3 regions of the Sutterella sp. KLE1602 genome follow, and region 1 is predicted to be linked to each of the others. Evidence: predicted binding sites of a transcription regulator. Region 1 holds the regulator's gene; each other region holds the start of a gene.

Region 1 (7,711 bases):
GGTCGAGGACTGGTATCCGAGACTTGTCTCGGAGGTGATGCTGCAGCAGACGCAGGTCGTGTCGGTGCTTCCCAAGTACGAGGCCTTCATGACCGCCTTTCCGACGCCCGAGTGTCTGGCGGCTGCGCCCGACGACGACGTCATGGCGCTCTGGGCGGGCCTCGGATACTACTCGCGCGCCCGCAACCTGCTCAAGGCGGTCCGGATCATCGTCAACGAAATGGGCGGGAGATGCCCTGAAACCGCGGCCGAGCTTGAAAAACTTCCGGGACTCGGCCCCTCGACGGCGGGCGCCGTGGCCGCTTTCGCCTTCCGCGAGAGGGCCGTCATGGCGGACGGGAACGCACAGCGCGTGCTCGCGCGCGTGTTCATGGTCGAGGGCAACGCCGCACAGCCCGGCTTCGTGAAGGAGATCAGGACGCTCGCCGCCTCCCTGCTGCCTTCTTCGGAGCTTATGCCGACATATACTCAGGCGCTGATGGACTTCGGCGCCATGCTCTGCAAGCGGAATCCCGACTGCGGGGCCTGTCCTCTGGCGGACTGCTGCGGCGCGCGTCTGGCGGGCAGGGTGGCCGACTTTCCCGGTCGCAAGCCCCGCCGCGAGCGTCCCGTGAGGCATGCGGTGATGGTGTTCGCGTTTGCCGAGAACGGCCTCTGGCTCAGGCGCCGCACGGAAAAGGGCGTCTGGCACGGCCTCTGGACGCCGCCCCTGAGGCAGCAGGACGAGCCCGTGGAGTCGGCGGATCCGCTTTCCGTCTGTCCTGAACTTGAGGGCGGAATTCTCCGCACGATCAGGCTCGAGCCTCTCGTGCACGACTTCACGCATTACCGCCTCATCATTCATTCCGTGGCCGTCGATCTGGCGCAGGGGTTCGCCCCCGAGGGCTTCGAGCTTCTCGGAGAAAAGGAAACGGCGTCGGTGGGAATGCCGACGCCGGTGGTGAAGCTGCTGACGATCTGCAGGGAGGAGCGGGACTTCCGTCCCCTGCTTTTCTGATCTTCTGAATCAGCTGCCTTCGTTCTGGACGGACTTCTCGCCCGACAGCAGGGCCTTCTGCTCGATGATGCGGTGTCGCACGACGACGCCGTCCGTGTCCCTGAAGCGGGCGCCGAGCTCTTCGGCCACGAAGACGGAGCGGTGCTGTCCGCCCGTGCAGCCGACGGCGACGGTCAGATAGTGGCGGTTCTGAGCAATGTAGGCGGGAAGCCACTTGCGGATGAAGCCTTCAATGTCGTCAACCATGTTGATGACGGTCGGGAAGGTGCGAAGGTAGTCGGCGACGGGCTTGTCCCGTCCCGTCAGGGGGCGCAGCGCAGGATCGTAGTAGGGGTTCGGCAGGCAGCGCACGTCGAAGACCAGATCGCTGGCGACGGGAAGGCCGTGCTTGAAGGCGAAGGACTCGAACGTGAGCGTCATCATGGCCTGGGGCTGGCCGACGAACTTCTTCACCCATTCGCGAAGCTGCGAGGAAAGAATGCCGGTGGTGTCCATCAGAGCCGCGCCTGCAGAAATGGGGGCGAGCAGGTCGCGTTCGCGGCTGATGGCCTCCTGAAGCGTGACGAGCTGGTCGCGGCTGGCGGCGAGCGTCGAGAGCGGATGGCGGCGCCTGGTTTCGGAGAAGCGCTTGACGAGCTCCTGATCCGAGGCGGTGAGAAAGAGGATGCGCACGTCGAAGCCCGCCTCCTCGAGTTGTCGGATTGCCTTGAGGGAGCCGTCGAAGGTGCTCTGGCTTCGCGCGTCGATGGCGACGGCGGCGGACTTGATGCCGTGCGTGCGGAGGTCCTGCGCCACGGGGAGCAGGAAGGCGGCGGGCAGGTTGTCGATGCAGTAGTAGCCGCAGTCCTCAAGCTGGCGGATGGCGATGGACTTGCCGCCGCCGGACATGCCGGTCACGATGATGAGTTGCATGGCGTTGCCTCCGTATTGGCGTAGTTTTTTCAGGCGTCTTCGTCGTCTTCGGAGAAGTCGGGCTCGTAGTGAAGGTCGGCGGGAGGCGTCCAGTTGTGAATGAGTTCACAGATCTTGACCTCCGACTCCGCGTGAAGCAGCGCGTTTCTCAGCGGCTTGTTGCCGAAGAGGCAGGCGGCTTCGCGCAGGATCTTCAGGTACATGCCGTCGTCGTTTTCGGGAATGAGCAGGCAGAGGAACAGCTGGACGGGACGGCCGTCGGGCGCATCAAGGGAGAGTGGCGCGGCGGTCCTCAGAAAGACGGCGGCGGGTTCGGTGATGCCCTCGACGCGGCCGTGGGGAAGCGCGCAGCCGCTGCCGAGGCAGGTGGAACCGAGTTTTTCGCGTGCGAAGAGCGCGTCGAAGGCCTCCGTGTGGGAAAGACCAGCGGAGGTTTCGAAGACGAGGCCCGCCTCTTCGTAGAGGCGCTTGCGGCTCACGACGTCGAGGTTAAGGCGAACGGTTTCAAGAGTAAGCAGAGGTGCGAGTAGATTCATGACGCGTCGGACGGCCTTGTGGGACCGTCGAATCGAAAACTTCGTTCAGTGTACCAAAGGGGTGGAGAAGTCAGAGCCTGCGGCGGGAGCGAGCCGAGGGAATGCCTGCGCAGGTGCGGTACTTGGCGACCGTGCGGCGGGCGATGGGCACACCCTGCTTCTGAAGCATTTCGCAGAGCATTTCGTCCGAAAGGGGGGCTCTGGGGTCCTCGGTCTCGATGAGCTTGCAGATCATGGCCTGGATTTCGGAGGCTCCCTGCTCCTCGGCGCCGCTGCCCTGGTTGCTGAAGGAGACGGCGCTGAAGAGCGAGCGCATCTCGACCGTGCCCTGGCTGCAGGCGATGAACTTGCCGGAAACGGCGCGGGAGACCGTGGGAACGGACAGGCCGAGTTCTTCGGCGATCTGGCTGAGCGTCATCGGACGCAGGGCGGCGGGGCCGTGCTCGAAGTAGGCCTGCTGGCGCGTGACGATGGCGTCGGCCAGACGCTGCAGGGTGGCTCGTCTGGCCTCGATGCGCTGAATGAAGGTCTTGGCTTCGCCGAGAAGAACGCGGCGGGTCGAGGGATCGGCCTCGCTCCTGGCGTCGTTGATGCGAAGGCGAAGGCGCAGCTGCAAGGAGCCGTTGAGGTGCGCTGTGCTCACGCCGTTCTGCGTCCTGACGATGACATCGGGAACGATGTAGAGCGTGCTGGATTCTCTGGCGATCGGATAGGGCGAGAGGGTCTTGAGCACGCGCAGCGCCTCGTCGAGAATGGAGGACTTGCCGTTGGCGAGCTTGAGAAGCGCAGGACGGTTGTCGGCGGCCACCTTGTCGAGATGTTTGGAGACGATGCGCTTGAGGGTTTCAAGCGCGGCGGCATGCATGATGGAGGGCTCGATGCGCTCGATCTGCTTCATGAGGGCCTCGACGGGGCCGGCGGTGCCGATGCCCGGAGGATCCATGCTCTGAAGGGTGGCGAGGGCTTCGCGCCACTCGGCGGCGGTCACGTTCTCGACGCCTTCCTCCTTGAGGATGCGCGCGTAGTAGCGCATGAGCGTCTCGAACGGGGACGTGAAGAAGCCCCTGTCGTCGAGCTCCTCGACAAGGCAGGCGACGAGCAGATGCTGGCGCGGCGTGAGCGGCAGGCAGCCGAGATCGGCGAGCAGCTCGTCCCTGAAGGATTCGGGGGCGGGAATGCGCTCGAAGGGCGCTTCGTCGCTGGAGGCGCCCTGCCAGGCCTCGTAGGGCTGGTCGACGGGCGTCTCCGCCTGGGCTGCGTCGAATTCGGAATCATCCTCGCCGCGGTCGTCCCGCCTGTCGTCGTCATGCTCCTGAGCGCGCGCCTGCGGGTCGTCGGAGGCCTGTGCAGGCTCCTCCACTTCAAGCAGGGGGTTGGATTCGAGCATGAGTTCGATTTCGCCGAGAAGCTCCTGCGTGGGCATCTGCAGAATGCGCAGCGACTGCTGCTGCTCCTGGGAGAGAACCTGCTGCTGGGAGAGTGTGGCGAGGAGATGATTTTCCATTTGGCTACATCCGGAAGTTTTCGCCGAGATAGATCTTGCGGACGGCCTGGTCGTTGACGAGCTCGTCGGGCGTGCCCGAGGCGAGCACTTCGCCTTCGTTGATGATGTAGGCGTGGTCGCAGATCGACAGGGTTTCGCGGACGTTGTGGTCGGTGATCAGAACGCCGATGTTGCGCTCCTTGAGGAAGCGCACGATGCGCTGAATCTCGATCACGGCGATCGGGTCGACGCCCGCGAAGGGCTCGTCGAGCAGAATGAAGCGGGGATTGGCGGCAAGGGCGCGGGCGATTTCCGTGCGGCGGCGCTCGCCGCCCGAGAGCGAAATGGCCTGGTTCGTGCGAAGGTGCTGGATCTGCAGCTCTTCGAGCAGCTGGTCGAGCCGCTCCTCGATCACGTCCTTGGAAAGCGGCTTGCCGTCCTCTCCCTCCTGAAGCTCGAGAATGGCGCGGACGTTGTCCTCGACGGAGAGCTTGCGGAAGACGCTTGCCTCCTGGGGCAGATAGGAGAGCCCCATGCGCGCACGCTTGTAGATGGGCATGTGCGTGATGTCCTGACCGTCGAGGCGGATCTGGCCGTCGTCGGCCACGACAAGGCCCACGACCATGTAGAAGGTCGTCGTCTTGCCTGCACCGTTCTTGCCGAGCAGTCCCACGACCTCGCCCGACTTGACGGCGAGGCTGACGCCCTTGACGACGTTTCGGGGCCCGTAGTGCTTCTTGAGGCCGGTCGCCTCGAGCGCGTGGGTGTGGGAATGGCTAACTGTTGCGTTTTCGGTCACGCTGAAGTCCTGTTACTGCTGAAGCTTGGTGGAGTTGGAGAGGGACGTGCCCTGACGCTGCGTGCCCGCGTCGGTCTTGGAGCGGGGCGCGATGATCGTCGTGACGCGCTTGCCTTCGCCGCTGTTGACTTCGGAACGGGCGTTGCGCATGTCGTAGACGATGCGCTCGCCGCTCGTCATGTCCTTCTGCTGGCCGTTTTCGCTGCGCGAGAGCTGGGCCTTGCCTTCGAGCGTGACCTTGTCGGTCTCCTCGTCGTAGGTGATGCGGCTCGCATGCGCGTGCACCCATTCCTCAACGCCCTTCGTCTTCGGATCGCGCTGCTGCTTGAAGCGTGCGGGAGAGCCCGTGATCGTGGCGCGACGGTAGCCCTTGGGCGTGATTGCAAGATCGAGGCGAGCGCCCGTCAGGTTCATCGAGCCCTGATCGACGACGACGTTGCCGGAGTAGACGGCGGTCTGCTTGACTTCGTCACCGTTGAATTGGTCGGCATGGACTTCAATGGGCTGGCTCTTGTCGGTGCTCAGGGCCCAGGTCGGCGCTGCGATGGCGGCGAGGATGCTGAAAACGATTGACTTCTTCATTTTTGGGCTGCGTTGGCGGATGTGTCAGTGGACTGCGCGTTGGGATGGAAGACCGAGACGACGCTGCCGTCGAGCTCGACCGTGTGCAGGATGTTGTCGTACTTCATGCCGTTGGAGGCTTCGGTGGTGTCGATGCCGCGGCGCATGTAGACCTTCCTGTCCGTCTCGAACCTGTAGGTGTCGAGATACCCCTTGATGTATTCGGTCGTGAAAAAGAGATCGGGCTCGTCCTTGAAGGGTGCGCGGCTCAGCTGCACGTTGCCTTCAAGCTCGACGGTCTCGAGGCTGTCGTTGCTCCATGCGCGGTCGCCCGTGAGGGCGAGCTGGGGCTTCGCAGGATCGAGGGAGTGATAGCTGGCGTCCGTGGCGCGCATGCGCTCGTCTGAGAAGTGCTCCATCGTGCTGGCGGAGAGGCGTGCGGTTGCGACGCCGCGTTCGTCGAAGTCGGTCAGCGTGACGCGGCGCGCCGTGAAGTCGGGGCTCGTTTCGCTGGGGACGTACTTCAGGGCCTCGATGCGGGTCTGGACCGAGTAGTAGTAGCTTGCGCCGACGAGCAGCAACAGCAGGGCCGCGCCGACGATGGCGGTGATGCGTTCGCGGAGGACTAGGCTGCGGTGGATCATTATTTGCCGAGGACGTAGGTGTTGTGCACGAGTGTATCCCATGCGCCCTGGGATTTGAGGATGAGTTCGGACAACTCCCTGACGGCGCCGCGGCCGCCGGGGAAGCGGGACTGCCAGTGAGTATAGTTCAAAACCTCCGGATTCCCGTCTGCGGGAGTCGTGGAGAGGCCCACTCGCATCAGAAGCGGCAGGTCGGGGACGTCGTCGCCCATGTAGGCGACCTGCTCGTCGGTGAGACCGGTCTCCTCAAGAAGTGCCTCGTAGGCGGTGGTCTTGAAGCGCTGGCCCTGGGCGATGCGGGTGACGCCGAGCTCCCTCATGCGCTCGGCGACGATCGCAGAGGTGCGGCCCGTGATGATCGCGATCTCGATGCCGTGCTTCTGCAGCATCTTGATGCCGAGTCCGTCGCGCACGTAGAAGCTCTTGTAGAGCTCGCCCGTGCCCGAGACGTTGATCGTGCCGTCGCTCATCACGCCGTCGATGTCGAGTACGACCATTCTGATGCGGGCCGCGCGCTCGTTCACTGTGGTCATGTCGGGTCTCCCGAAAAGTGGATCAAAGGACCTTGGCACCCATCAGGTCGTGCAGGTGCAGGGCGCCGATGAGCCTGTTGTCCTCGTCGACGACGAGAAGCTGGTTGCAGTGGAAGGTGTCGAGGAGCTTGACGGCGGAGGCGGCGAGCTCTTGGGCGCGGATGGTCTTCGGATTGCGGATCATCACGTCCTTCATGACGCACGGACGGATGTCGCCGAGACGCTCGATGAGGCGGCGCAGGTCGCCTTCGGTGAAGATGCCGGTCACGCGGCCTTGGTCGTCGACGACGGCGGTCATGCCGATGTGCTTCTTCGTGATTTCGCGGACCGCCTCAAGCACGCCGACCTCCTCGCGGACGGCGGGAATGTCCTCGCCCGTACGCATGATGTCCTGAACGTGGATGAGCAGGCGGCGGCCGAGGGCTCCGCCCGGATGGCTGCGCGCGAAGTCCTCCTTCGTGAAGCCCTTGGCGGAGAGGGTCGCAACGGCGAGCGCGTCGCCGAGGGCGAGCGTTGCGGTCGTGGACGTGGTCGGCGCCAGATTGAGCGGGCAGGCTTCGCGGCTGACGTGGCAGTTGAGATGCACATCGGCGTGCTGGGCGAGGCTGGAGTTCGGGTTGCCCGTGATGGCGATGAGCGTCGCGCCCTCGCGCTTGAGCGTGGGGACGATGGTGAGAAGCTCGTTGGTTTCGCCGGAGTACGAGATGGCGAGCACGACGTCGTCGGCCGTGATCATGCCGAGGTCGCCGTGGGCGGCTTCAGCGGCATGGACGAAGTAGGCGGGGGTGCCCGTGGAGGCAAAGGTGGCGGCGAGCTTGCGGCCGATGTGGCCGGACTTGCCCACGCCGGACACGATCAGACGGCCCTTGCAGGAAAGAATGCGCGAAACGGCGTCCGTGAATTCGCTGCCGAGCGTCGAGGCGAGGTGCGTGAGCGCCCCGGCTTCCTGGGTCAGAACTTCCTGCCCGAGCTGGAGAGCTGCTGCGGCATCGAATGCATGAGTGTTGCTCATTTGACGGTCCTTCTTTGCGGGAAAAAAAGCTGTACAACCTGCTAATGATAACCCGTGGCATGACCCTGAGGGGGTTCGGAAAAAGACAAAACCCCGCCGGGAAGCGGCGGGGTTTCGAGGCCTGAGCGCTGAAAAATCAGTGCTGCAGAATCTTGGAGAGGAACTGCTGGGCGCGTTCGGTGTGCGGCGAGTTGAAGAACTCCTGGGCGGGGAGGTTTTCAATGATTTCGCCTG
Region 2 (7,711 bases), on a different contig from region 1:
GCGCCTTGGCAAGCGCACGTTCCTTGTCGGTTTCGGGTTCCGCGGGCTCGGGCTGTTCTGCGGGCTTCTGCTCCGCGGGAGCAGGCGTGGCAGCTGCAGGGGCGGAAGTCTGAGCGGGGGCGACCGCATCGTCAAGGTCGAGCGAGACGCCCTCGAGAACGGCGGCGGCCTGCCTGGAGGCGCCGAGCACGGGGCCCTTCTCCTCTTCGTCAAGCGGCGGCAGCTCGTCGTCATCGGGCTCGAGCCACGGCTGGTCGGCCGGGGCCCCGGTTCCTTCGGACTTCAGAGCCTTTTCGGAATTCCGGGTCTCGTCCTTCTGCGCCATGGCGTAGGCCATCGCGCCCGCGCCCATGGCGCCGGCGGTCGTGCCGTTCTTCACGGCTTCGTCAACGGTCGTGCTGACGGCCTTGAGCTGGGCTTCGGAGGTTGGCGGGACATCCTTCTGAATCAGGACGGCAACGGGCTTCTTCTCCTCGACGGGATCTTCCTCACGCTTGCGCGAGCGAAGGCCGAGGAAGGCGAGAAGCGCCAGAACGAGGGCGCCGACGCCCCAGAGGAGCAAGTTGTTCGTGCCGCCGGAGCCTGCGGCATCAGCCGGCCGGGCGGGCGCCTCGGTCTTGACGGGCTCGACCTTGGGCGCATCGGCGGCGGGCTCTGCCGGCTTGGCGGACTCGGCGGGCTTTTCAGCGGCCGCAGCTTCTGCGGCTGCAGCCTTCTCCGCGGCCTCTTCGGCGGCCTTTGCTTCGGCACGCGCCTCAGCGGCTTCGGCCTCTTCCCTGACGGCCTCGGCCTTCTCCTCCTCAAGGGCCTGCTGGCCCGCCTCGGCGACGACCTCGGGGGCCTTGCCTGCGGTGCGCTCGCGGTCCTGAGCATCGGCCACCTTCGCGGCGGCCTCGCCGGAGAGCCGTTGGGCGTCAATCAGATTCTGCGTGGGGCCGGGAATGGCCGTGTCCGCACCGTGCACTTCGTGGAAGGCGGCGACGGGATCAATGGCGAGGACCTCCTCGACCGTCGGCGGATTGAGGACGGAACGGACCTCGAGCCTGCCCGGATCGCCTTCCTTGAAGGCGGTGCGGTTGAGGTTTCGGAATGCGATGACGAGCTGCTCGAGCGTGGCGCCGCGGTAGCTCGGCCAGTAGAGCAAGGCGACGGACCAGAGGGTCATGTCCTGCTGCACGTGGAAGGCCTGCGAAGCGTCGAAACCGTTGAGCGCCACGTATTCCTTGACGACGTTGGGCGCATAGCGGCCTTTGCGGCGGATCTTCCCCTGCTTCTCGGCAGAGGCGGCGGAGACTTCCTTCTGCGGGGCGGCAGCCGTCTTCACGGCGAGCGCTGCGGCCCCGGATTCGGCCTTGGATTCGGACTTCGTCTCGGCCTTGCCCTCCTTCTTCGCCTCCTGATTGTCCTGAGCGGCCTCAGGCTCTCTGGGCACGACAAGCGGCTCGGGGGAGAGGCGGCGGGGCTCGCCCTTGACGGTGGTGCGTTCGGCCGAAGGTGTCACGACGAATGAGCCGTCCTTCGTCTGCACTTCATAGGCGCGGACGGTGACGGTGCCGCCTGCGTTCATCTCCATGAGAAGCGGGAAGCTGCCTGACTGAAGGGCCTGCTCGCCGTAGAGGCGCAGGCGCACGGTGCCGTTGCTGCCGTCGCGCGCAAGCTTGAGGTCCTGAACCTGGGAAGGCCAGTTCACGCCTTCGCGCAGGTAGGTGGCGGGAGGCGCCACGCGAACGAGTAGCGGAGAGATCGTCAGATCGAGGTCGTTGATCTCCAACAGGGCCTCAAGGGGCTCACCCGGCTTGCTTTCGACAGTCAGGTCGCCGAGCGAGACGGCCTGCGCCGAAACGGCGAAGCCGAGGATTGCAAGCGCCGTTGCGCCCGCCAGCATGCTTTTTCTGAACATCAGTCAATTCCGAACAGGCCCGCGAAGCCCGTCGGGCGTTTCGCGGAGTCATGAATAACCTGTTGATAATACCGCATGGAACCGTGCGAGCGGAAATACGCATTTTCCGCAGGGCGAGCCCGTGCGGCACCCGCTTCAGGCCTGAAAAAAGCCGCCGTGCCCGCGGGCGACGGCGGCTTCGGGAAGCCGTTTCAGGATACTCAGGCGCGCTTTCTGAAGGCAGCCCAGTACATGAGGACGAGAACGACGCCCGCGATGGTGTTGCCGACCGTGGCGGCAGAGAGGTTCTTGACGATGTTCTCGATCGTGATCACGTCGAGCGGCACGCCCTCGGGCGCGTAGCCCGAAAGCTTGAGGACGAAGGCGAGCGGCAGGAAGTACATGTTCGCCACGCAGTGCTCGAAGCCCAGCGCCACGAAGGCGGAGACGGGAAGCACGACGCCCACGGCCTTGTCGACGACGGTGCGGCCCGCATAGCCCACCCAGACGCCGAGGCACACGAGCAGGTTGCAGAGGATGCCCTTGATCATGATCGTCGTCCAGTCGGCGGAAAGCTTGCCGACGGCGATGCTCATCATGCCTTTGGCCATGGGACCCGTGTCGGCCACGTGCGCGAAGTAGACGAGCGTGACGAGCGCGAGGGCCCCGACGAAGTTGCCGAGCCAGACGCGCACCCAGTTCATGACCGCCGCGCCCCAGCTGATGCGGCCGTCGACGGCCGCACCCGCGAGCATGGTATTGCCCGTGTAGAGCTCGGCACCTGCGACGAGCACGAGGTAGAGGCCGAGCGAGAAGACGGCACCGCCCATGAACTTCTGCACTGCGAAGGGAAGCGTGGAGTCGCTCATGAAGAGCGTGCAGAAGAGCCCGCCGAGCCCGATGTAGAAGCCGGCGAGTACGGTGAGGGGCAGCTGGGTGCGCAGATCCATGCTGCTTTTGGTTACCCCGAGGCCGAGCACCTTTTCGGTGATTTCCTTCGGGGTGAGTGCGTCGGGACGCAGTGCGCTGTTGTCGGTCATGGGAAGCTCCGGAATGTTTGAATAACTGTGGGCGAGGCCCGTTTGGAAAGCGTCCTCGGACGAGGCGTCGTTTTCCAAACCGGCCGCAGCTTCTGGCTCGGAGGAGCCTGACCTGAAACGGCGGAATCAAAGGAACGGACATTGTATTGAAGTTTTCGCGCCCCTTCGGGCGACTACTTCCAATTTTCGCCGAAAGATGTATTCACTTTTTTCCGCGCCCGTCTTCCGAAAACGACGAAGGCTTCGAGAGCGCCTGTTTCCTGGGCTCTCGAAGCCTTCTGCGTGATGCGTTTCGGACGAATCAGCTCGTCTGAACCTCGTCTTCGGGCGTGCCCACGAGGTCGTACTCCTCGCTGCCCGTGATGCGGACCTTCACGAAGTCGCCCGGCTTGTAGGGCGTGAAGGTCTCGACATAGCACTTGCCGTCGATCTCGGGAGAGTCGGCCTTCGTGCGACCGATGGCAAGACCTGCCTCGTCGTCGTACTCGTCGATGATGACCTCCTCGACGGTGCCGATCTTGGCGCGGAGCTTCTCGGCCGAGATCTCGGCCTGAACCTCCATGAAGCGGTTGCGGCGCTCCTCGCGAACCTCGTCGGGCAGCGCACCGGGGAGCCGGTTGGCCTGGGCGCCCTCGACGGGCGAGTAGGCGAAGCAGCCCACGCGGTCAAGCCTGGCCTCGCGCAGGAAGTCGAGCAGGTACTCGAACTCCTCTTCGGTCTCGCCGGGGAAGCCCGCGATGAAGGTCGAGCGGATCGTGATGTCGGGGCAGACCGCACGCCAGGCGGCAATGCGCTCGAGGTTCTTCTCGGCGCTCGCGGGGCGCTTCATGGCCTTGAGCACGCGCGGGTGCGCATGCTGGAACGGCACGTCGAGATACGGCAGGATCAGGCCCTCGGCCATGAGCGGCACGATCTCGTCGACGGACGGATACGGATAGACGTAGTGCAGGCGCGTCCAGACGCCGAGCTCGCCCAGGCCCCTGCAGAGGTCGAGCAGATGCGTGCGCAGCGGCGGATTGGCGCGCAGATCGAGCGCGTAGCGGCGGTCGACGCCGTAGGCGGCCGTGTCCTGGCTGATGACGAGGAGCTCCTTGACGCCCGCGTCGACGAGGTTGCGGGCCTCGCGGATCACTTCGCCCGCAGGACGGCTCACGAGGCCGCCGCGCAGGTTCGGGATGACGCAGAACGTGCAGTGGTGATTGCACCCCTCGCTGATCTTGAGGTAGGCGTAGTGCTTGGGCGTGAGGCGCACGCCGCAGGCGGGCACCAGATCGCCCCAGGGCTCGTGGGGACGCGGCAGATGGGTCTCGACCATCGCGATGACGTCATCGACGGAGTCGGGGCCCGTGACGCCGAGCACCTTCGGGCAGTGGTTCAACACGTAGTTGCTGCCGTCGGCCTCCTTGCGGCCGCCGAGGCAGCCGCAGACGATGACGCGGCCGTTTTCGGCGAGCGCCTCGGTGATGGCGTCAAGGCTTTCCCTGACGGCCTCGTTGACGAAGCCGCAGGTGTTGACGATCACGATGTCGGCGTCGTGGTAGCTCGTGCCGATGCGGTAGCCTCGGGCGCGGAGCTCGGTGACGATCCGCTCCGTATCGACGAGGGCCTTGGGGCAGCCGAGGGAAACGAAGCCGACGACGGGAATCTTGTGGGACATGGGAGTCTGAACCTGTAAAAGCGGTTGATCGGCGGGACCGGGAGATCAGGCCTCTTCGGGCTTGATCCAGATCATCGCGGCGTGGCGGCCGGACTTCTCGCCGTCACGGCGGAAGCTGTAGAAGCGGCGCGGATGCGAATAGGTGGAGAGGCCGCAGTCGAAGACGTCGTCCTCGGAGACGCCCTCGGCGGCGAGCGCCATTTTTGCGAGCAAGGCGAGGTCGCACATCAGGCGGTCGCCTTCGCCCTGCGTGAAGGCGCGGTCGGCTTCGGGGAGACCGGCGAGCATCGCCTCGCGAACGTCCGGGCCGACCTCGAAGGCCTCGGGACCGATGCGCGGGGCGAGCCAGGCGACGAAACCCGTGCTTTCGGGGGCGCGTTCGCGCATGACGCGGATCGTCTTCCCGATGATGCCGGCGGCAAGGCTCTTCCAGCCCGCATGGACGGCGGCGACGACCGTGCCCTCACGGTTGGCGAGGAGCACGGGCAGGCAGTCGGCGGTCATGACCGTGCAGACGACGCCCGGCTTCGTGGAGACGGAGGCATCGGCCTCGGGTTCGCCTTCGGCCGTGTCGGCGTCGACGACCTCGGTGCCGTGCACCTGCCTGAGCCACACGGGATCGGACGGCACGAGCTGTGCGACGATGGAGCGGTTCATGCGCACACAGGCGCCGAAGTCGCCCGTATGCGGGGCGACGTTGAGGCCCATGATGCCTTCGGCGTTGCCGTAGGCGCCGCTCGAGACGCCGCCGTCGCGGCACGTGAAGAGCGCGTCGACCGAAGCCGGGGCGCGGTCCTTCCAGGCGGGCTGCAGAATGTCGAGTCCGGGTTTCGTCAGTTCCATGACCTTCCTCCTATATCTTGTGGTGCCTGCTTCAGAGGCGTTCGTTCTCAAAGACCCTGACCGGGACGTTCCAGGGGCCGAAGCCGAGTTCGTCCATCAGGTCGATCATGTCGTCCTCGGGCGGCACGAACCACTCCATGTACTCGCCCGTGACCGGATGGTCGAGGCCGAGGCGGGAGGCATGCAGCGCCTGGCGGTGGAAGTCGAGCTCGTTCTCGACCTTGACCGTGAGGCCGGGCGCGCGGCCGCGGTAGACCTGGTCGCCGATGAGCGGCAGGTCCTCGCTCGTGAGGTGGACGCGGATCTGGTGCGTGCGGCCCGTGTCGAGGCGGCAGGCGACCCAGGAGACGGGCAGGCCCTCGATGGAGCTCCAGCCCACGCAGCGGGCACGAGTGCGTGCCGGCTTGGCGCGCACGCCCGTGCTGCCGGGGAAGCACTTGAAGCGGGTGCGGCTGCGCGGATCGCGGCCGATCGGCGTCTCGACGACGAAGTCGGGCGCGGCGGAGCCGAGCGTGAAGGCCCAGTACTCGCGCTTGACGGTGCGCTCCTGAAGCTGGCGCACGAGGTTCGTCTGGGCGGCAAGCGTGCGGGCGACGACCATGAGGCCGGTCGTGTCGCGGTCGAGGCGGTGGACGATGCCCGCACGGGGCACCTCGCGGAGCTCGGGATAGCGCCACAGCAGGCCGTTGAGCAGCGTGCCGCAGGGGTTGCCCGCGCCCGGATGCACGACGAGACCGGCGGGCTTGTTGACGACGACGATCGCATCGTCCTCGTAGACCACGTCGAACTCCACGTCCTCCTCGGGCGTGAAGGCGAGCGCCTCGTCAAGATGGGGCTCCTCGAGCAGCGAGATCTCGTCGCCCTCGGTGACCTTCTGGCGCACCTTCTGGACGACCTCGCCGTTCACCTCGACGCTTCCCTCCTCGATGAGCTTCTGCAGACGAGCTCGGGAAACATCGGGCATCAGGGTGGCGAGAACCTTGTCAAGGCGTTCTCCCCAGAACCCTTCCACCGTGAAACTTGGTAAAGTGTCATCATCGGCGCCGTTCCCGGCATCGGGGAGGTCGTTATAATCCGAAAGTTCAGAATTTTCGCAACTGCTTGTCATGAATTTCAAGTTTCCTAATAAGCGCCTCGCCGCGAGGCTGATGGCCGTGACGGCCATCACGCTGGCGACCGCCTCCTGCTCCTGGCTCGAATCCCTCGACAAGGATCCGACGGCGGACTGGTCGGCCGACAAATTGTATACCGAGGCCCGAGCCGCTCTTGAAGAGAGCAACTGGACCGATGCAAAAGACTATTACACCAAGCTCGAGGCTCGCTATCCGTTTGGAACCTATGCACAGCAGGCCCAGATCGAGCTGATCTACGCGAACTGGAAGGACGGCGACGCCGCCCAGGCCGTTCAGGGTGCGGACCGCTTCCTGCAGGCCTATCCGAACCACGCCAACAGCGACTACGTCATGTACCTGAAGGCGCTTGCGACCCTCAATGAAAACGACGGCTGGTTCGCGAAGCTCGCCGCGCAGGACCTTGCCGAGCGCGACGCCAATGCCGCCCAAGAAGCCTTCGACATCCTCAAGGAGCTCGCCCTGCGCTTCCCCGACAGCCGCTACGCGCCCGAAGCGCGCCGCCGCATGCACCAGCTCGTGCTGGCTCAGGCAAAGCATGAACTTGGAGTTGCAGAATACTACTACGTTCGACACGCTTATGTCGCGGCCATCCAGCACGCGCAGCGAGTCGTGAGCGAATTCCAGAACACGCCCATGCGCGACGACGCTCTTGAGATCATCGCGAACTCCTACGACAAGCTTGAAATGCACGACCTCGCCGCCGACACGCGCAGGGTCCTCGAGCTCAACAAGGGCAAGACCGTCAAGGTCCGCCGCTGAGTCGGGCTCTGATTTCCGCTCGCAAAGAGGAGGCTTCCTGAAGGAGGTCTCCTTTTTTTTGTTTGCCACCCTCCTTTTCTTGATCAGGATCAAGTCAAGGACAATCTCCTCGAAAAATACCACAAACGATATTGAGAACCATTCTCAATTCATGCACAATACATTCAACGACAGCGAAACGCCGCCGCCTCCATCCAAGGACAACGGGGGTCGTCCGGAGCGGACGGCGAGGAAAGGAACCAAGCGCCTTCCCGCAAAGCGGGGCAATCTCCACCCGCACGCTGTTGGGGGTCTGAGAAGGGCCGGATGCGTGCAACGCGCATCCGGCCCTGTTTTTATCCTGCTCTCGTGCAGAAGGCACCCTGCTGTGAGCGCCCTGCTGCGGGCGTCCTACTTTGAG
Region 3 (7,711 bases), on a different contig from region 1:
CGACTGCGCGGACTCGGGGACGGATATCTGGACGTCGTGGGTTACGCCTCGGGCGTGCGCTACGAGTACCTGCAGTTCATCGCCTGGGACCTCTCGGCCGTGCTCGAGTGCGCTTCGGCCGCCTTCGAGGAGCTCGACGACGTCGTCGAGGCAGGCTTCCACACCTATCTGCGAGACGCCTCGGCCTTCATGATGAAGACGAGGAACGGAAACCCCGAAGACCTTCCCGACGAGGCTTTCGGCGAGGACGAAGCAGAGGGCTCGCACCTCTTCGGCAGCATGAAGGCAGGCGGCGACGAGCATGCCGCTGAAAGACGGGGCGGCTTCAGGGATCCGCGACTTACGGCTGCGGCGACGGCCTGAGGGTCAATAACCCCCGCCTCAAGGCGGAGGCTTGAAAAAGCCTTTATTGACTAGTCTCAGCAAACCTCCTCGGGGAGGCGAGCTACGTTGGTTTGGAATGTACAGGCACCGTGGGATGTTCATCCACCAGACGCCATTCCTTGTCAAAGGCTTTCGCCTATTCGACAAGGTGAAGTGTAAGGGAAGAATTGGGTTCATTTTCGGTCGCCGTTCCTTCGGATACTTCGATGTCCGAACGCTGGATGGAGTCCGGCTTTCCGCCGGCGTCAGCTTCAAAAAACTGATGCTAGTTGAGAAGCGAACCACGTTTTTGACTCAACTAAGAAAGGAGTGCGGCGCTTCCTCCCCTTCCTAAAGGAAGAGGTTTCCGCGCCGAATCATTATGAAACAGAAAACGGGAGGCCTCCCTGCGGACGCCTCCCGTTTTCCTGTGCCTCATTCAGGCGGCCTTTCAGGCCTTCGGCTCGATGAGCTTCGTCACGTCGACCCAGCCCAGCGCGCCCGAGGCCTGCTCGGTCTCGTCGGGCGTGAGCTCGATCGTGGTGCGGTCGTCGCCGCAGGCAAGGGCGTCCACCTTATCCTGAGCGGCCTGCATCAAGCATCGTCACGAGAATTCCTTCGTTATCCGCGCGAACAAATGAAGGGGCCGCCCGGCCTTTGCGTCTTCACGCGGCGGCGGGCGGCCCTTCCGGGTTCAGATGAATGCCGGGATCATTCGATGCGTTCACCATGGAGCGAGAGGTCAAGCCCCATGCGTTCCTCGTCGGACGTGACGCGCAGGCCCATGACGACGTCGATGATCTTGAGGAGGATCCAGGTCACGGCGCTTGCGTAGACCATCGTGGCGACGACGCTTGCGGCCTGGATGCCGACCTGGGTCATGACGGGATTCATTTCGGAGCCCGTGACGGCGCTCGAGGCGAAGACGCCGGTGAGGAGGGCGCCGACGATGCCGCCCACGCCGTGCACGCCGAATGCATCGAGCGAGTCGTCCCAGCCCGCCATGCGCTTGAGGAAGACCGCACCCCAGAAGCAACAGACGCCGCCGATGAGGCCCATCACGAGTGCGGCGACGGGACCGACGAAGCCCGAGGCGGGCGTGATGACCACGAGGCCGCCGACGGCGCCCGAAATCAGGCCCAGAAGCGAGGGACGGCCGCGAAGCATCCATTCGACGAGCATCCAGGAGACGCCCGCAGCGGCGGCTGCGATCTGCGTGACGAGGATCGCCATGACGGCGCGCTCGTTGGCGGCAAGGCCGGAGCCGCCGTTGAAGCCAAACCAGCCGATCCAGAGGATGGCGGCGCCGAGCATCGCAAAGGTGAGGTTGTGCGGATTCATGGGCTCGCGACCGTAGCCGAGGCGCTTGCCCAGCACGAGACAGGCGACGAGGCCCGAGACGCCCGCGTTGATGTGCACGACCGTGCCGCCCGCATAGTCAAGCGCGCCCATGTCGAAGAAGAATCCGCCTTCGGCCCAAACCCAGTGGCACACGGGTGAATAGACGCACAGCGACCAGAGGATCATGAAGATCAGCATCGCCGAGAACTTCATGCGGCCCGCAAAGGCGCCGATCATCAGCGTAGCCGTGAGAATCGCGAACGTCATCTGGAAGCAGACGAAGAGCAAAGTCGGAATGGAGCCCGACATGCTGTTGATGTCGAGACCATTGAGAAACACATGCGAGAGCCCGCCCACGAAGGCGCTGCCCGGCCCGAAGGCGAGCGAATAGCCCGCAGCGAACCAGACGAGCGTGAGCGCGCAGCAGATGACGGTCGTTTGCGCAAGGATCGAGAGCACGTTCTTCTTTCTGGCCATGCCGCCGTAAAAGAGCGCGATCCCGGGGATCGTCATGAAGAGGACGAGCGTCGTGGAGACGAGCATCCAGACGACGTCGGCCTTGTCCATGGAGGCCTCGGCGGCAAGCGCCGCGGGTGAAAGGGCCGCCGCAGCGAGGAATGCGGCGATTCGGGTGAGTGCGGACATTTGTCTTTTCTCCTGAGTGTTCGGTCTACTTTAAAGTCAAATCGAGTGCTGCCGACTGCCTCAGACGGCCGCGTCGTCCGTTTCGCCCGTCCTGATGCGCATGACGTGCTCGAGGTCCATCACGAAGATCTTCCCGTCGCCGATCCTGCCGGTGTTCGCGGCCGAGGCGATCGACTCGACCACCTTGTCGCAGAGTTCGTCGGAAACGGCGATCTCGAGCTTGATCTTCGGGAGAAAGTCAACGACGTATTCGGCGCCGCGATAGAGCTCCGTATGTCCCTTCTGGCGCCCGAAGCCCTTGACTTCCGTGGCGGTGAGGCCGCTGACGCCGCAGTCCGCGAGCGCTTCGCGCACGTCGTCGAGCTTGAACGGCTTGATGACCGCAATGATGTACTTCATGGTTTTTCCTCTGTGAGTGAGATGCTTTGTGCGGATGGCGGGGAATCCCGCGTCCTTGATCCATTCTTAAGCAAAAGGCGTGCCAAAGGCCCGTATTCGTCTATGGGAGACGAAATTCGGCAAATGGAACCTCAACGGGGCCTGAAGCGTGAGGAAATTCGCTTAAAGACGGCAGCAGAGGCGTTTTAAAGTGATTCAGGTTGCCAGTATGCACCGTTTTGGGGCACGGCGCGTGCGCAGGCGCCCGCGAGTGGCGCCGTGCGGCCGGGCGGGCACGGAGAACGGGGAGGAAAAGGGGAGATATGAACGAAATCGGGCGGCCCTCCGGAGAGGACCGCCCGAACGTGGTGCGGAGTTTCTGATGCGTCAGAGCGCGCCGAAGAGCATGAGCGCGACGGACATGCCGATGATGGAGCAGCCGACGCTCAACGAGCTCATGTTGGCGGCCATGGCGATGTCGCCGTCGAGCTGAGCGGTGAAGACGAGGCTCATGGCGGGAATCGGAGAGAGGCAGGTGAGGGTGAGGGCCATGCGGATCTCCTCCTCGAAGGGAAGGAAGTGCCAGACGCCGAGCGCGATGAGGATGCAGACGACCCAGCGGCTCGCAAGCAGCTTGAGCACTTTGCCCATCTTGCCGCCGCCCATCGAGAAGCTGATCGACTCACCGATCATGATCATGCAGAGGAAGGTGTTGGCGTGCGCGCCGATGGCGGTGCTGGTGATGACGCCGTCGGGAAGGCGCATGTCGAGGACGGACATGAGGCCCACGAAGGCGAAGGTGACGAGCGGGCCCGAGCGCACGAGCTTCGAGACGACCAGCTTGACCGTGCGCCATAGCGTCGTCTTCACGCGGGTGCCCGCAATCACCGCAAAGGTGCCGCCGCCCGCCATGACGCAGTTGCCCACGTCGAACATGCAGGTCGCCATCAGGCCCGTCGTCGGGAAGAAGGACTGCACGTACGGAACCGCAAACGGACCGACCGAATAGCCGCCCACGTTGAGCCTCACGAAGTCGCGCCACTGCGTGTCCGCGATGTTGCGCGAGAGAAAAAGCCCCCAGACGAGGAAGATGATGTTCGTGAGGAGCCCCAGGCCCGCAATGAGGAGCATGTCGCCCTCGATCCTGACGCCGTTGAGGTTCGTGAGGATCACGCACGGGAGCGTGACGTTCATCACCAGGGCGCTGATGGCCGCAAAGGCCTGGTCCTTCAGGATGTTGAAGCGCCTGAGCAGATGCCCGAGCACGATGAATGCCGCCAGGGACATCACCTTGGCGAAGCTGTCTTCCATGATTGTCTTCCGTCTTTTGTAGATGAGGGGCCGGCGCCCGGGCGTTCAGGCGCCCGAACAGGAAATTGTGCGCCTGCAGAGGCCGAAATTCTACCTCCCGAGGTATGTATCGGTACCACGCCGACCGACGGAGGTGGACTGATCGGGAAGTCTTCTGAAACGGAATCTCCCGTGACTGTGCACTCGTTTGTACAGATCTTCCTTCGGGTGGAAATGTCACAGCCGTCCCCAAACGAGGTCTTTCGGTACGCTTTCCATGGGTCGTGTCGGCGCCCTCTCCGCCGGCGTTGGTTCCTACAACGTCGTGTACGGCTACACTGCCTTCGGTACGGGTTGGGGCGACACGGTCGGCGCCAAGAACCTGTTCAACCTCGGCGATCGTGACCGCATGGACAACACTGTCACGTACGTCACCCCGAAGTTCGGCGGTCTTACCGCCTACGCACAGTACTCCTTCAACGCTAACGGCGCTGAAGACGCCCAGTCCTCCCTCAACAAGCGTTGCGCTGGTCTCGGTCTGAAGTATGACCTCGGTGCCTTCAGCACGGGCCTCGTTGTTGACACGGTCATGAATAAGGGCACCGATGCCAACTCCGAAGATTCCCTCGGCGTGTCCTGGGGTGCTTCCTACGACTTCGGCGTCGCGAAGGTCCTCGGCTTTGCCCAGTACGGTCAGAACGAAAACAAGCTCGGCGGTTTCGTTGGTGCCGATGCCTGGATCTCGGCCGGTGAAGGCACGGTTACGGCCGAGGAAGGCATGAAGGGTTATGCCGTTGCGCTCGGCGTTGCCGCTCCCGTTTTCGGCGGTACTGCCTTTGCCCAGGTCAACTACGTTGACGGCGAATCCGAAGGCGTCATCAACATGACGACTCAGGAGCGCACGGCTGAATTCGACCGCTGGGGTCTCGCCGCTGCCTACGAATATCCGCTCAGCAAGCGCACGAAGGTCTATGGCTTCGCCGGTTATAACGAAGGTTCCATCGACTCGACCGGCAAGAACGATCACGTGACCGTCACGACCAAGACTGCTGAAGCCGGTTTCGGTCTCGTTCACAAGTTCTGATGATTCGAGCGCAAGCTTCTGAATTCTGAATGAACACGGCGCCCGTCCGGAGCAATCCGGGCGGGCGTCCTGCGCATTGCAGGCCCGAATGATCCTGATGCAGAAGCTGCCATCCTGCATGAATATTCACGTAAGAAAGGAGAGGGGAGCGGCTTGCGCGCCAACTGCCCCTTCGATATACTCACGTCCTTTTTCGGCGCCTTCACGGGCGCCGTTTGTTGTTGTGAAAAGCCTGTTGGGCAGAACATTGAGGAGATTTTGATGAGCGGCATGTATGATCCCCCGCATCCTGGCACGATTCTTGCTGAGACGCTGGAGCATCTGGGACTCAACGCCAGGCAGTTTGCCAGGCACCTCGACGTGACGCCCGCCGCAGTGACGCGCGTGATGAAGGGTGAAGGCCCCGTCACGCCCGAGCTCGCCGTACGCATCGCCCACGTGCTTCCCGGTCCGTCCGCAGCCATGTGGCTGCGCCTGCAGTACTGCCACGACGTCTGGCAGGCCGAGCACATGCTCGCCATCTCCCGTCTGCGTCCGCTGACGCTTTCCGAGGAGGAGAAGGCCGAAGCCGTGCGCATCCGCTTGGCGGCCGAAGAGGTCTGTGCCGACTGACCGAATCCTTTACGAAGGGCAGGGCAGTCGAGAAGAGCAGGGCGCCGGCAGAGGGCGGTACGCGTCGTCTTCCCTGCTGCCATCAGGGGCCGTCAGGGCCTCCGAGAGCTGAATGCCGGAAGAAAACATTCCCTTTCCCGAGGTGTGACATGAGCTGACAGGCCCAGATCGTTAACGTGCTTGACGACCTCGCAGAGGCGCTCCTCACCGACGGCATCGGCATTCTCGAGCGATCGGGCGACGGCACGAGACTCGGGGAGGCTGTTCAAAGTGCGCTGGCTGCGCTCGAGGCCCTCAAAAGGGCTGAAGCTGAGGCGCCTGAAGTCACAAAGGAAAGGCGGGAAATGCCTTGGGACGAAAACCCCGAGGGCACCATGGTCGAGACGGGTGAAGCTTGACGTACGAGGCGCTCATGCAGGGGGCTGCCGACGGCATTGCCGTCGGCCCCGCCGTGGCGCAGGTGAAGCGCGAGCATCCTGCGTTCGCGACGAGGAACTGATGGACGAAGGCGCAGACCGCGCCTGAAGACCTGAAGTTCGAAGAGCTGTGAAATGAAGGACGGAAACCCGTCCTTCTTCACTTTTTTTGAATATTCAACATAACTACTATTATGTTGAGTAATGTTTGAGGGGTTTTGGGGCCGTTTTCAAGGTTCCGCACGCCTTCGTCAAGTCTTCGTCAGGTTCGTCCTGACGTGCCGTCGATGCCGGCTCTTCGGCCTCCCGAGGTCCGCCGCCGGACGCATGGGCGGGTTCTCGTTCCAGATGTTCGTGCGCCGCATGCGCCCCGTCTGGGTGCGTCGATCGTCCGACGCCTCCGAAGCCGTTCCTCTCCGGACGACGCATGTGCGCGCACCCGATTCGTGCCTCTCAACCCTGCGGCTCCCGGTTCGCGAACAAAAGACCTCAACCAAATGCGTCTCCCGAATCCGCCCGGAGGCCAGGGGACTCCGCACGTAAGCGTCCTTTTCTTCTAGGCCGACGAACGGCGGGCGCCCTTCCCGCCTTCGGACCCGTGAAAAAACGGGACGAAGTCTTGACGTCGATGAACGTCGGCGTGCCCGAAACGCCTCGCGTCTGGCATACTCGAAAACGACCCCCGGGGGCTGACCGGTTTTCGCGGCCCCCTTTCCTGCCGAAACCAACCCACAAGACCGCAAGTCGCTCCCATGATCGTCAATGCCGATGAACTCAAGCTCTTTCGAACCATCTACGAGACCGAATCCCTGAGCGAAGCCGCGGCGCGGCTGCAGCTTTCGCTCCCGAAGGCGAGCCGTCAGCTCGCATCCCTGAGAAAGACCTTCGGCGACAAGCTCTTCGTGAGGTGCGACCACCGCATGTGTCCCACGCTTCGCGCGCGCTCGCTCCTGCCCAAAGTGGACGCGCTTCTGAGCGGCTTCGAGGCGCTTGAGTATCCCGGCGTCTTTTCGGTCGAGCAGCTCCGCCATGTCTTTCGCATTGCGGGGCTCGACAATGCGCTCCTCTCCTACTTCGGGCCCGTGCTCGACGCGCTCGGTCGTCATGCGCCCGGCGTGAGGCTCAACTTCCATTCGATCTCCTCGAACTTCTACGCCGAACTCCATCAGGGCCGCATCGACCTTGCGGTCTACGCAACGCAGGAATCCTTCCCGACCTTTCGCAGGCTCGCAATCTGCGAGGACGCCTACGTCTACGTGGCGCGCGGCACGTCCGAGCTCGCCCGGCGCGTCCTTTCGGGGCAGGTGCTCACGGAACGCGAGGTCAGGGCGCGGCAGTCGGTGCAGATCGCGCTTCCCAAGGCCTCGGCCGACGACTGCGGCCTCATTCCCGTGATCGAGAGCCTCGATGCGTCGGGACAGGCCTTGCCTGTTCTCTCGGCCCCCTACTTCGTCACGGTGCCCCTCCTCCTCGGCGCGGAGGACACGACTTGCATTCCGTTTCAGACCGCGCACGCGCTCTGCCGCACGACGGACCTCTGCATTCTCGGACGCTCCAAGAAGAGCTCGGTCTTCACGCCCTC

The links. Region 1 encodes sigma-54, which starts transcription at its own class of promoters, with help from an activator protein. Its sites were predicted from a motif close to TGGCANGNAANCTGCTTT; they were not measured.
Positions count from the first base shown of each region.
Region 2: a site for sigma-54 is predicted at 3,065-3,082, ahead of HMPREF3036_RS03470 (formate/nitrite transporter family protein). Genes of this name have one in related genera too.
Region 3: a site for sigma-54 is predicted at 2,816-2,833, ahead of HMPREF3036_RS09725 (P-II family nitrogen regulator). Genes of this name have one in related genera too.

Region 1 is NZ_KQ968496.1:90,265-97,975, forward strand. It holds gene HMPREF3036_RS02185 (A/G-specific adenine glycosylase) at 1-997, shown strand, start outside; gene rapZ (RNase adapter RapZ) at 1,007-1,909, opposite strand; gene HMPREF3036_RS02195 (PTS sugar transporter subunit IIA) at 1,939-2,445, opposite strand; gene rpoN (RNA polymerase factor sigma-54) at 2,516-3,949, opposite strand; gene lptB (LPS export ABC transporter ATP-binding protein) at 3,954-4,727, opposite strand; gene lptA (lipopolysaccharide transport periplasmic protein LptA) at 4,740-5,309, opposite strand; gene lptC (LPS export ABC transporter periplasmic protein LptC) at 5,306-5,932, opposite strand; gene HMPREF3036_RS02220 (KdsC family phosphatase) at 5,932-6,465, opposite strand; gene HMPREF3036_RS02225 (KpsF/GutQ family sugar-phosphate isomerase) at 6,488-7,477, opposite strand; gene HMPREF3036_RS02230 (amino acid ABC transporter ATP-binding protein) at 7,614-7,711, opposite strand, start outside.
Region 2 is NZ_KQ968512.1:51,955-59,665, reverse strand. It holds gene HMPREF3036_RS03475 (FimV/HubP-related protein) at 1-1,900, opposite strand, end outside; gene HMPREF3036_RS03470 (formate/nitrite transporter family protein) at 2,101-2,919, opposite strand; gene rimO (30S ribosomal protein S12 methylthiotransferase RimO) at 3,221-4,576, opposite strand; gene pgeF (peptidoglycan editing factor PgeF) at 4,622-5,419, opposite strand; gene HMPREF3036_RS03455 (RluA family pseudouridine synthase) at 5,451-6,431, opposite strand; gene HMPREF3036_RS03450 (outer membrane protein assembly factor BamD) at 6,526-7,311, shown strand; gene HMPREF3036_RS03445 (MFS transporter) at 7,702-7,711, opposite strand, start outside.
Region 3 is NZ_KQ968568.1:18,616-26,326, reverse strand. It holds gene HMPREF3036_RS09740 (hypothetical protein) at 1-363, shown strand, start outside; gene HMPREF3036_RS11980 (hypothetical protein) at 815-958, opposite strand; gene HMPREF3036_RS09730 (ammonium transporter) at 1,075-2,349, opposite strand; gene HMPREF3036_RS09725 (P-II family nitrogen regulator) at 2,410-2,748, opposite strand; gene HMPREF3036_RS09720 (AEC family transporter) at 3,115-4,038, opposite strand; gene HMPREF3036_RS09715 (porin) at 4,226-5,101, shown strand; gene HMPREF3036_RS09710 (HigA family addiction module antitoxin) at 5,255-5,713, shown strand; gene HMPREF3036_RS09705 (hypothetical protein) at 5,890-6,111, shown strand; gene HMPREF3036_RS09700 (LysR family transcriptional regulator) at 6,882-7,711, shown strand, end outside.